DNA from 3 places in the Clostridioides sp. ES-W-0016-02 genome. Region 3 is predicted to be linked to each of the others. Evidence: riboswitches for the same ligand, from Rfam matches in the RefSeq annotation. Region 3 holds a riboswitch; each other region holds the start of a gene.
What was found. Region 3 has a riboswitch for lysine ahead of IC758_RS16500 (YfcC family protein). Riboswitches for the same ligand answer to the same signal wherever they lie in the genome.
Positions count from the first base shown of each region.

Region 1: linked by a shared signal. The riboswitch ahead of IC758_RS17210 (aspartate-semialdehyde dehydrogenase) and the one ahead of IC758_RS16500 (YfcC family protein) in region 3 are both predicted to bind lysine.
Region 2: linked by a shared signal. The riboswitch ahead of IC758_RS10855 (aspartate kinase) and the one ahead of IC758_RS16500 (YfcC family protein) in region 3 are both predicted to bind lysine.

Region 1 covers NZ_CP061361.1:3,710,978-3,714,254, forward strand. The annotation lists gene IC758_RS17200 (L-serine ammonia-lyase) at 1-72, opposite strand, end outside; gene dapA (4-hydroxy-tetrahydrodipicolinate synthase) at 396-1,277, shown strand; lysine riboswitch at 1,355-1,529, shown strand; gene IC758_RS17210 (aspartate-semialdehyde dehydrogenase) at 1,703-2,704, shown strand; gene dapA (4-hydroxy-tetrahydrodipicolinate synthase) at 2,820-3,277, shown strand, end outside.
Region 2 covers NZ_CP061361.1:2,223,690-2,226,966, reverse strand. The annotation lists gene IC758_RS10865 (hypothetical protein) at 1-488, shown strand, start outside; gene IC758_RS10860 (hypothetical protein) at 657-1,274, shown strand; lysine riboswitch at 1,385-1,553, shown strand; gene IC758_RS10855 (aspartate kinase) at 1,635-2,828, shown strand; gene lysA (diaminopimelate decarboxylase) at 2,846-3,277, shown strand, end outside.
Region 3 covers NZ_CP061361.1:3,546,992-3,550,268, reverse strand. The annotation lists gene IC758_RS16510 (ABC transporter ATP-binding protein) at 1-255, shown strand, start outside; gene IC758_RS16505 (class I SAM-dependent methyltransferase) at 367-1,188, shown strand; lysine riboswitch at 1,308-1,487, shown strand; gene IC758_RS16500 (YfcC family protein) at 1,636-3,027, shown strand; gene IC758_RS16495 (M20 family metallopeptidase) at 3,041-3,277, shown strand, end outside.

The DNA.
Region 1 (3,277 bases), 160 kb from region 3:
TCTTTGTGGCCCCATAGTATGAGAACTTGAAGGTCCACTTCCTATTTTAAAAAGTTCCTTTAAAGTATCCATATTATTCCTCCTAAATTTTCTATGTTAATGCTTATTATTTATTTTTACGCACATATTTATTATAACCTAAATATATTAATTATTAGTTATTAAATTCGCATAAAATTTATTTTTTATTTCCATTTTGGTATATTTTATTAAATTAATATGCATATTTTGAGAATAAAACATTTATTTTAAATTTTTTTAATATTAATATAATATAAATATCTTACTTTATACAGTTAAGATATTAACTATACCTATTAAAATTAATTAATTTGTACTATAATTATTATTGTACTTAAAAAATTAAATTTAAATAAAAAAGGAGATTTGATTATATGTTATTTAAAGGTTCTGCTGTTGCTTTAGTTACCCCATTTACGGAGGATAACAATGTCAACTTTGAAAAATTAGGTGAATTAATCGAATACCATATTGAAAATGACACAGATGCACTAGTTGTTTGTGGAACAACAGGTGAAGCTACTACTATGAGTGAATCTGAGATTTTTGCTGTAATAAAATATACAGTTGAAAAAGTCAACAAGAGAATACCAGTTATAGCAGGTACTGGTTCAAACAATACTATGTTGTCTGTTCATATGAGCCAAGAAGCTGAAAAATTGGGAGTGGATGGTCTTTTAATCATAACTCCTTACTATAATAAGACTAATGAAAAAGGTCTTAAACTTCACTTTGAAACAATAGCAAAAAGCGTTAAATTACCAATTATTTTATATAATGTACCAGGAAGAACTAAGGTAAATATAAAGCCATCTGTTGTGGCTGAGCTTGCTAAAATAGATAATATAGTTGCTGTGAAGGAAGCTAGTGGAGATTTAGCTCAGGTTGCAGAAATAGCTAAATTAGTGCCTAAAGACTTCGCTATATACTCCGGTAATGATGATACTATACTACCTCTATTATCATTAGGTGGAAGTGGTGTTATCTCTGTACTTGCTAATATATGCCCTAAAGAAACCCATGATTTAGTAACTAAATTCTTTGAAGGTGACATTGAAGGCTCTAAAAAATTACAACTTGATATGGATACTTTAATTGACGCCTTATTTATAGAAGTAAATCCAGTTCCAGTTAAAACTGCTATGAATATTTTAGGTTTTAATGTTGGAGATTTAAGACTTCCTTTAGCTGAAATGGAAGAAGCTAATCTTAATGTCTTAAAACAAGAATTGACAAATTTTGGATTTAAATTTTAGCAATATTTCTATAAATAAGTTGATTTTTTCTAAAATATGTATTATTATTAGAATAATCAAATTTTAATATCCTATTAACCTAGGGTAGAGGTAGCTGTAAATAAGAGTATCCAATAGGAGCTGGCAAGCGTTAATGATTGGAAAAAGGATTTATAGCCGAAGAAAATATTTCTTGCAATAATATTTTCTGGGATTACACATAAGATGTGTAATACTGTCACTTATTTGTATAGGTGATGAGCTACAGGGTTTACTTTGAGTGATAAACTAGACGTACAAAGTATACCTTTGTACGTTTTTTGTATATAATTAAAGTTGTTAATATAATATTAAAGTTTTTAGACATATAAAAATATTAACATATCTTACTTGTATAGCTAAAATCAAATAATGTTTTAATAATTAAAAATTGGGGTGAATTTAATATGAAAAAAGTAAATGTGGCAATAGTTGGTGCTACTGGAATGGTAGGTAGAACATTTTTAAAAGTATTAGAAGAAAGAAATTTTCCAATAGAAAATCTATTTTTATTCTCTTCTTCTAAATCTGCTGGTTCTAAAGTAATGTTTTGTGGTAAAGAATATATAGTAGAAGAATTAAAAGAAACTTCATTTACTGATAGAGGAATACAAATAGCGTTATTCTCTGCTGGAGGAAGCATTAGTGAAAAATATGCTCCAATAGCTGCATCAAATGGAATCTTGGTAGTAGATAACTCTAGTCAATGGAGAATGAATCCAGATGTTCCTTTGGTTGTTCCTGAGGTAAATCCAGAAGCTATAAAAAAACATAAAGGTATAATAGCTAATCCAAACTGCTCTACTATACAAGCTATGGTTCCTCTTAAACCTCTTGATGACAAATACAAAATTAAGAGAGTTGTTTACTCTACTTACCAAGCTGTATCTGGTTCTGGTGTTAAAGGGGTTGAAGATTTAGAAAAAGGAATGACTGGTAATCCTACTGGATTCTATCCACATCAAATTTCTTATAACTGTCTTCCTCATATAGATTCATTTACTGAAAATGGATATACTAAGGAAGAAATGAAAATGGTAAACGAAACTATGAAAATACTTGATAACTACGACTTAAAAATAACTGCAACTACTGTAAGAGTTCCAGTAAAAAATGGTCATAGTGAATCTATAAACATTGAGTTTAATAATCCATTTGAATTAGAAGACTTAGTAAAAACACTTGAAGAAGCTCCAGGAGTTGTAGTAGTTGATAATCCTGCTAAAAATGAATATCCAACTGCTGTAGAATTTGATGATAGAGATGAAGTGTTTGTTGGAAGAATTAGAAGAGACTTTAGTGTTGATAATGGTGTAAACCTTTGGGTTGTTGCTGACAATATAAGAAAAGGTGCTGCAACTAATGCAATCCAAATAGCTGAAATGGCTATATCATATGATTTAGTATAGTATACAAATTTGTATAAATATATGATTTTGTAAAATATTAATAATAAGTAAAGATAAGCATTAGAAGTAACTGTAATATAAAACACAAAACTAAAAAAGAGGGGATTGATTTTTTATGATATTTAAAGGTTCTGCTGTTGCTCTAGTTACTCCATTTACAAAGGATAGCAAAGTTGATTTTGACAAATTAGGTGAATTAGTTGAATACCAAATCGCTAACGGTACTGATGCTATAGTAGCTTGTGGTACTACTGGCGAAGCTAATACTATGACTGATGAAGAACAACTTGCTACTATTAAGTATGTTGTTGAAAAAGTTAATAAAAGAGTTCCTGTTATCGCAGGAAGTGGTTCTAATGATACTATGCACTCAGTTAATTTAAGTCAAGAAGCTGAAAAATTAGGAGTAGATGCTCTATTAATAATAACTCCTTATTACAATAAAGCCAATAAAGCTGGACTTAAACGTCATTTTGAAACAATCGCTAACAGTGTTAAACTTCCAATTATACTTTACAATGTACCTGGAAGAACTTGTGTTAATATAAGCCCTAGTCTCATAGTTGAACTTGC
Region 2 (3,277 bases), 1.3 Mb from region 3:
CATATGTATCATCTTTAAAAGATAAAGCTGGTCTTGTAAAGAGAGTAGCCTTTGTATCTGTTGAAGATTATAATGTACTTGGTCTAGGGGAAGATAAAAATGAAGCTTTAAGAAATTATAAAGATTCATTAGAATCTAAAGGCAATGACTTAAAGCTTGATAATGATATGAAAGATGAAGTTATAGAAGGTGTAGTAACTAGAATAAGTCCTGATGTGCGAGGAGGAAATACTAATTACTATGTAACTTTAGATTCTAATAAAGAGATAATATTTAAAGCTACCTCAAAAGTATCTAGCGAATTACCATTGACTCAAGTTGGAGACAAAGTTAAAATATCATATTCAAAAGAAGATTCTGGTGTAATTGAAATGTCAGAATTTGATAACTTAAATATTGCAAATTTTGATGATAAAAAAGCAAAACAAGAGACAGGAACTAATGAAGATACAAATTCACAAGATTCTGAAAGTCAAAGCAATGTGTAACTTAGTAAAAAAACTGTAGATAGTGTTTAGTGCATTAATAGCTAGTTTTTATAGAAATAAATTCTATAAAAACTAGCTATTTTATTTTAATTCTTTGTAAATTTAATGTCATAAATTTAATATAATATTAGTACAACTTTGCAAATAATACTTCAAGGAGAATGTACTATGACGAATATGGAAAAAGAGATATTGCTTTTAATTAGCAGGGTTAGATGTGTTACAGAAGCTCAATTTAGAAAGATTTATGGAGACCAAAAAAGATACAATAAAAAAAATTTCAAAAAAACATTGAGAAAAATGTGTAGTGAGTATACACTAAAAAAATATCCATGTGATGTGGATTATCGTAACTATAAGGACCTCTCATATGTTTACTATTTGAATGGTAGTAAGCTTTTTAAGGGAGATGATTTAATAAAGGCTCTAGTAGGGTCAGAACTAGTTGTTAGAATTAATACTGCAGGTTGTGATGTAAAAAGATTTTATCGAAATGTTAGTGTAGATGATGTTAAATATGATTTATTTATTGAATATACAGATCAATTTGGCAATATAAAGCAGGTTTTAGTAGATGTTGATTTAAATAATGAAATAGATGTTTCTAAATATGAGAATCTCTCTAGAAAAATAGATAAATCTACAATTCCATTTTTTAGAGTACCAAATATTTTGGTGGTTACACCAGATAATTTATCTGAATTAAATGACTTAGAGAAAGAAGATAATGAATATAGTATAAATTTTATAGATTTAGGATTAAATAAACTATTTAATTGTATATAAGATATTTTTAGAAAATAAAGTTTTTGATTTGCCACATTTTGTAAAAAAATTGTTGCAATATTATATAGAATATGATAAAACTATATTAATAAATTAATTAATAATAATGAGCCTAGGGTAGAGGTAGCTATATTCAAGAGTAATCAATAGTAGCTGGTAAGTGTTGATGATTGATGAAAGGGTCTATAGCCGAAGAAAAGTTGTTGACAAACAGATTTTCTGGACTTATGCAGAATATGCATAAGGCTGTCACTTTTAAAGTGGTGAGCTACAAGGTTACTTGGTCTATGAAGTTCACACGTCCAAAGTATACCTTTGGGCGTTTTTATTTATCAAAATTTAGCTTGAGGGGGAAAAAGCATGAGTATAATTGTCCAAAAATATGGAGGAAGTTCAGTTGCAGATACTGACAAAATAAAGTCAATTGCAGAAAATATAATAGAAAGAAGAAAAGAAAATCCACAAATGGTAATAGTTGTATCTGCTATGGGAAAATCAACAGATGAATATATAAACTTGGCAAAAGAATTGAGTAATGAACCTAGTAAAAGAGAGCTAGATGCTTTAATGTCTACTGGAGAAATGATTTCAGCATCTTTATTATCAATAGCATTAAATGCACTTGGTTGTAAAGCCATAAGCTATAATGCTTATCAATTAAATATAAAAACAAGCGGACTTCATGGAAAATCTCAAATTGACGATATAAATGTAAATAGAATAAAGAATAGTTTAGATGAAGGGAATGTTGTAATAGTAACTGGATTTCAAGGAATCAATGAAGATGGTGATGTAACTACTCTTGGAAGAGGTGGTTCAGACACATCTGCTGTAGCTCTTGCAGTTAAATTAAATGGCAAATGTGAGATATATACAGATGTTGATGGAATTTATTTTACAGACCCAAGAAAATATGCAAAGGCAAATAAACTTGATGAGATTGAATATGAAGAGATGCTTGAATTAGCAAGTTTAGGAGCACAAGTAATGCATTCAAGAAGTATAGAACTTGCACAAAAATATGGTGTTGAAATTTATGTTGGACGTACATGTAGTACAGTAAAAGGAACATATATAAGAGGGGGAAAAGACATGAAATTAGAGGATAAAGTAATAACAGGATTAGCTACTAGTGATGATGATAGTTCTATAACAATAAAAGATTTTAAAGTAGAAAATATATCTAGTTTATTTGAAGATATAGCAACTATGGGAATAAGTGTGGATATGATAAGTCAAACTGCACCTATTTTAGATAAAATAAGTGTGTCATTTACAGTTCCAAAAGAAGAATTAGGAGAGTGCAAAAAGATAGTGTCTAAATATACAAATGAAGAACATGTAGTAATTGATAATAACATCACTAAATTCTCTTTAGTAGGTCTTGGTATGAAAAATACTTCTGGAGTTGCTGCTAAAGTATTTAAGATATTTAATGAAAATGGTATAATGGTAAAACTTATAACTACATCAGAAATTCGTATAACTTGTGCCATAAATTCTGATGATAAACAAGTAGCTATTGAGAAAATAGCAGAAGTATTTAATATATAAAACTTAGGGAGGATATTATGAAACTTCATGGAACTATGACTGTAAAAGACAATGAATTATATATTGGAGGTGTAAGCTGTCTAGAGCTTAGTAAAAAATATCAAACTCCATTATATGTATTTGACGAAGACTTAGTAAGACAAAACTGTAGAGAATATATAAAATATTTTAAGGCTAAAGATGGAAAAAATAAAGTTGCTTATGCAGGTAAGGCATTTTTACCTCTTTATATGTGTAATCTTATAAATGAAGAAGAGATGTGTTTGGATGTAGTTTCAGGAGGGGAACTATATACAGCTTATAAATCAAATTTTCCTATGGAAAAAGTTTTCTTTCATGGAAACAATAAAACTGAAGAAGAAATAAATATGGGATTAGATTTGGGAGTAGGTAAGTTTGTAGTAGATAATTTCTATGAGTTAGATTTAATTGAAAAATTATGTGAAGAG
Region 3 (3,277 bases):
TTAGATGAACCTACATCAATGCTAGATGTATCTGTGCAAGCTCAAGTTATACAGGTTTTGAAGAAAGCTCAAAAACAGTTTAATATAACCTATTTATTTATATCTCATGATATAGACTTAGTAAAAGAAGTTAGTGATGAGGTTGCAGTCATGTTAAATGGCAAGATAGTTGAAATTATAGATGCTAAGGAATTGTATAAAAGTGCAAAGCATGCTTATACCAAAGAGCTTGTTGAGAATTTCACTAATTTTTAAAATATAGTAATCAATTGTTTAATTAATCAATCATTACATTAGTAAGAGTAGTTTTTTGAGTATAGAAAATTACAAATCTCGCCCTAATATTTTTAGAAAGGAAGAGTAATTATGTACTATAAAGATATAGATTTTGAGAAAAAATGGCATGAGTATATTGAAAGTAAAGAAGGATATGCAAGAGAAAGAGCTTTTGATGATGAAGCGGAAAGAAAGTTTTTTAAAAAATTATCTCATAAATATGATGATAAGCCAACGCTTTATGATTATTCAAAAGAAGTATTTAATTTTGTAGATAAGTTAATAGATGAAGGAAAAAATCTTATAGAAATTGGTGCAGGTACCGGAAAATTTACTATTCCACTTTCTAAGAAATGTAAAGGTATAATTGCTAATGATTTTTCAATAGATATGCTTAATGTGCTTGAAGGAAAGGCTAGGGAACATAATATAACTAATATAGATACAATACAAGGAAAATGGGAAGAGATTAATGTTGGGCATAGTGATTATATTTTATCTGTGAATTCTCTTTATCGAATTTGGGATATTAAAGATGCTTTGAGTAAGATGGATAAGCTAGCTAAAGAAAAAGTGATTATAGTGAGAACTATTCAAAAACCATTATTTAATGATTTGTATATGGATTTAGGTGATAAAGATAGAACTTGTCCAGATTATATATACATTCCAAATATACTACATTCTTTAAATATATGTGCAGATATAAAGTTTATTGATGTAGAAAATGAAATTGAATTCGATAGTGTAGAGGATATACTTTTTAAAATGGAAACAGAATTAAATAAAAAGATTAACTTTAGCGATATGTTGGATAAGTATATAGATAAGATAATAGAAAAAAGAGAAAACAAATATATTTTTAGACATAAAACTAAAGTTGTAATTATATACTGGAATAGTATAAGCTAGATTTGTTAATATTATGGAAGCATATAAACTCTTCTGAAAATATTTACAATCTCGACATATTATGCTACAATTATTTAGAATAAATAAAATTTAATAAGAATTACCTCATCTAATAAAAAGATTGAGGTAGAGGTCGCATTTACTAAGATTAATATTGAAGAGGTCGGAAGCCAATGAAGCAATATAAAAGGAGTAAGTGCCGAAGTGCTAGTGTCCAAATCTAGTGCTGGGGCTGTATTTAATAAGTACAGTACTGTCATCAAAATTATCCCGAATTTTGATGGAGAGCTATCTTAACTAAGATAAAGGGAAGATGTAGGTATATTGTATTTAGCGCATTCAGCTCAACATGTATCCATGTTGAGCTTTTTTACATCTATATAAAATAGGATAGAAAAGGGAAGCAATAATAAAATATTTTAATTTTAAAAGTGGGGGAGATTAAAAATGAGCAGTTTAAAAAAGAAAAAGTTTACTATGCCACAGACACTTACTATAATATTTTTACTAATAGTAGTAATGGCAGTTCTTACTTGGATAGTACCAAGTGGAAATTTTGAAAGGGTAGATATAGATGGAAGGTCGGTTGTTGTAGCTGGAACTTATGAAAAAGCAGCATCAAATCCACAAGGAATTACTGATGTATTTACAGCACCTATAAATGGATTTATAGATGCAGCTGAAGTAGTTGGATTTGTTTTGATAGTTGGAGGAGCTTTTGGAATAGTTAACAAAACAGGAGCTATAGAAGCTGTTATAGCTCATACTGTAAATAAAATGAAAAGATTCCAATTCTTAATAATACCTATATCAATGATTCTATTTGGATTAGGTGGAACAACATTTGGAATGAGTGAAGAAACACTACCTTTTTATATGATATTTATTCCACTCATGACCAGTATGGGATATGATTCATTAACAGCAGTGGCTACAGTATTTATAGGAGCAACAGCTGGATTTGGAGCAGCTACTACTAATCCTTTCTCTGTAGGAATAGCACAAGCATTGTCACAAATAACACCAGGTTCTGGGATAGAGTTGAGAGTTGTTATGTTTATAATATATATGGCTATATCTATAGGATTTGTTATGATGTATGCCAATAAAGTTAAAAAAGACCCTAAGAAGTCTTTAGTACATGGTATATCATTGAATCAAGAATCAATGGCTAATACTGATACAAACATAAAAGAATTTACAAAAAGAGAAGCTATGGTAATAGCAATTTTCACAATAGGTATGGCAATTATGATATATGGAGTTTTAAAGCTAGGATGGTACATAACTGAAATTGCAATGATATTTACAGCTATAGGTATAATATCAGGAATAGCATCAGGGCTTAAACAAGATGACATAGTTAATTCATTTATAAGTGGAGCAGGAGATTTAATGACAGCAGGGCTATGTATAGCATTTGCACGTGGAATAGTAATAATAGCAGAAAATGGATTTATAATAGATACAATTTTAAATTCTGCCGCAAATTTATTAAATGGACTTCCAAAGACTATATTTATAAATTTAACTTTCTTAATAGAAGGTTTAATAGCATTTTTTATACCATCTGCATCAGGACTTGCATCACTTACAATACCTGTACTTGCTCCACTTGGAGATTTAGTAGATGTATCTAGACAAATGATAGTTACAGCTTATCAATTTGGTATAGGTGTAACTAACTTAATAACACCTACATCAGGTGTTTTAATGGGAGCACTAGCAGTAGCTAATATTCCTTGGTCAAAGTGGGTTAGATTTGTAATGCCTTTAATGGTAGTATTAACAATTACTGTAATGGTGTTTTTAACAATAGGATTATTTGTTGGATTCTAATAGGAGGTATATTATGATTGAAAGTATAAAGAAAAGAGCTTATGAGATAGAGAATGAACTGGGAAAAGAAATTGAAGAAGTATGTGATTTTATATTTAACAATCCAGAACTAGGAGAAGAAGAATATATATCATCAAAGTACTTGGTAGATAAAATGAAGGAATATGGATTTGATACAACTTATCCATATTGTAATATGGATACTGCTTTTAGAGCAGAACTAGGGGATAATGATGGTCCAACTATAGCA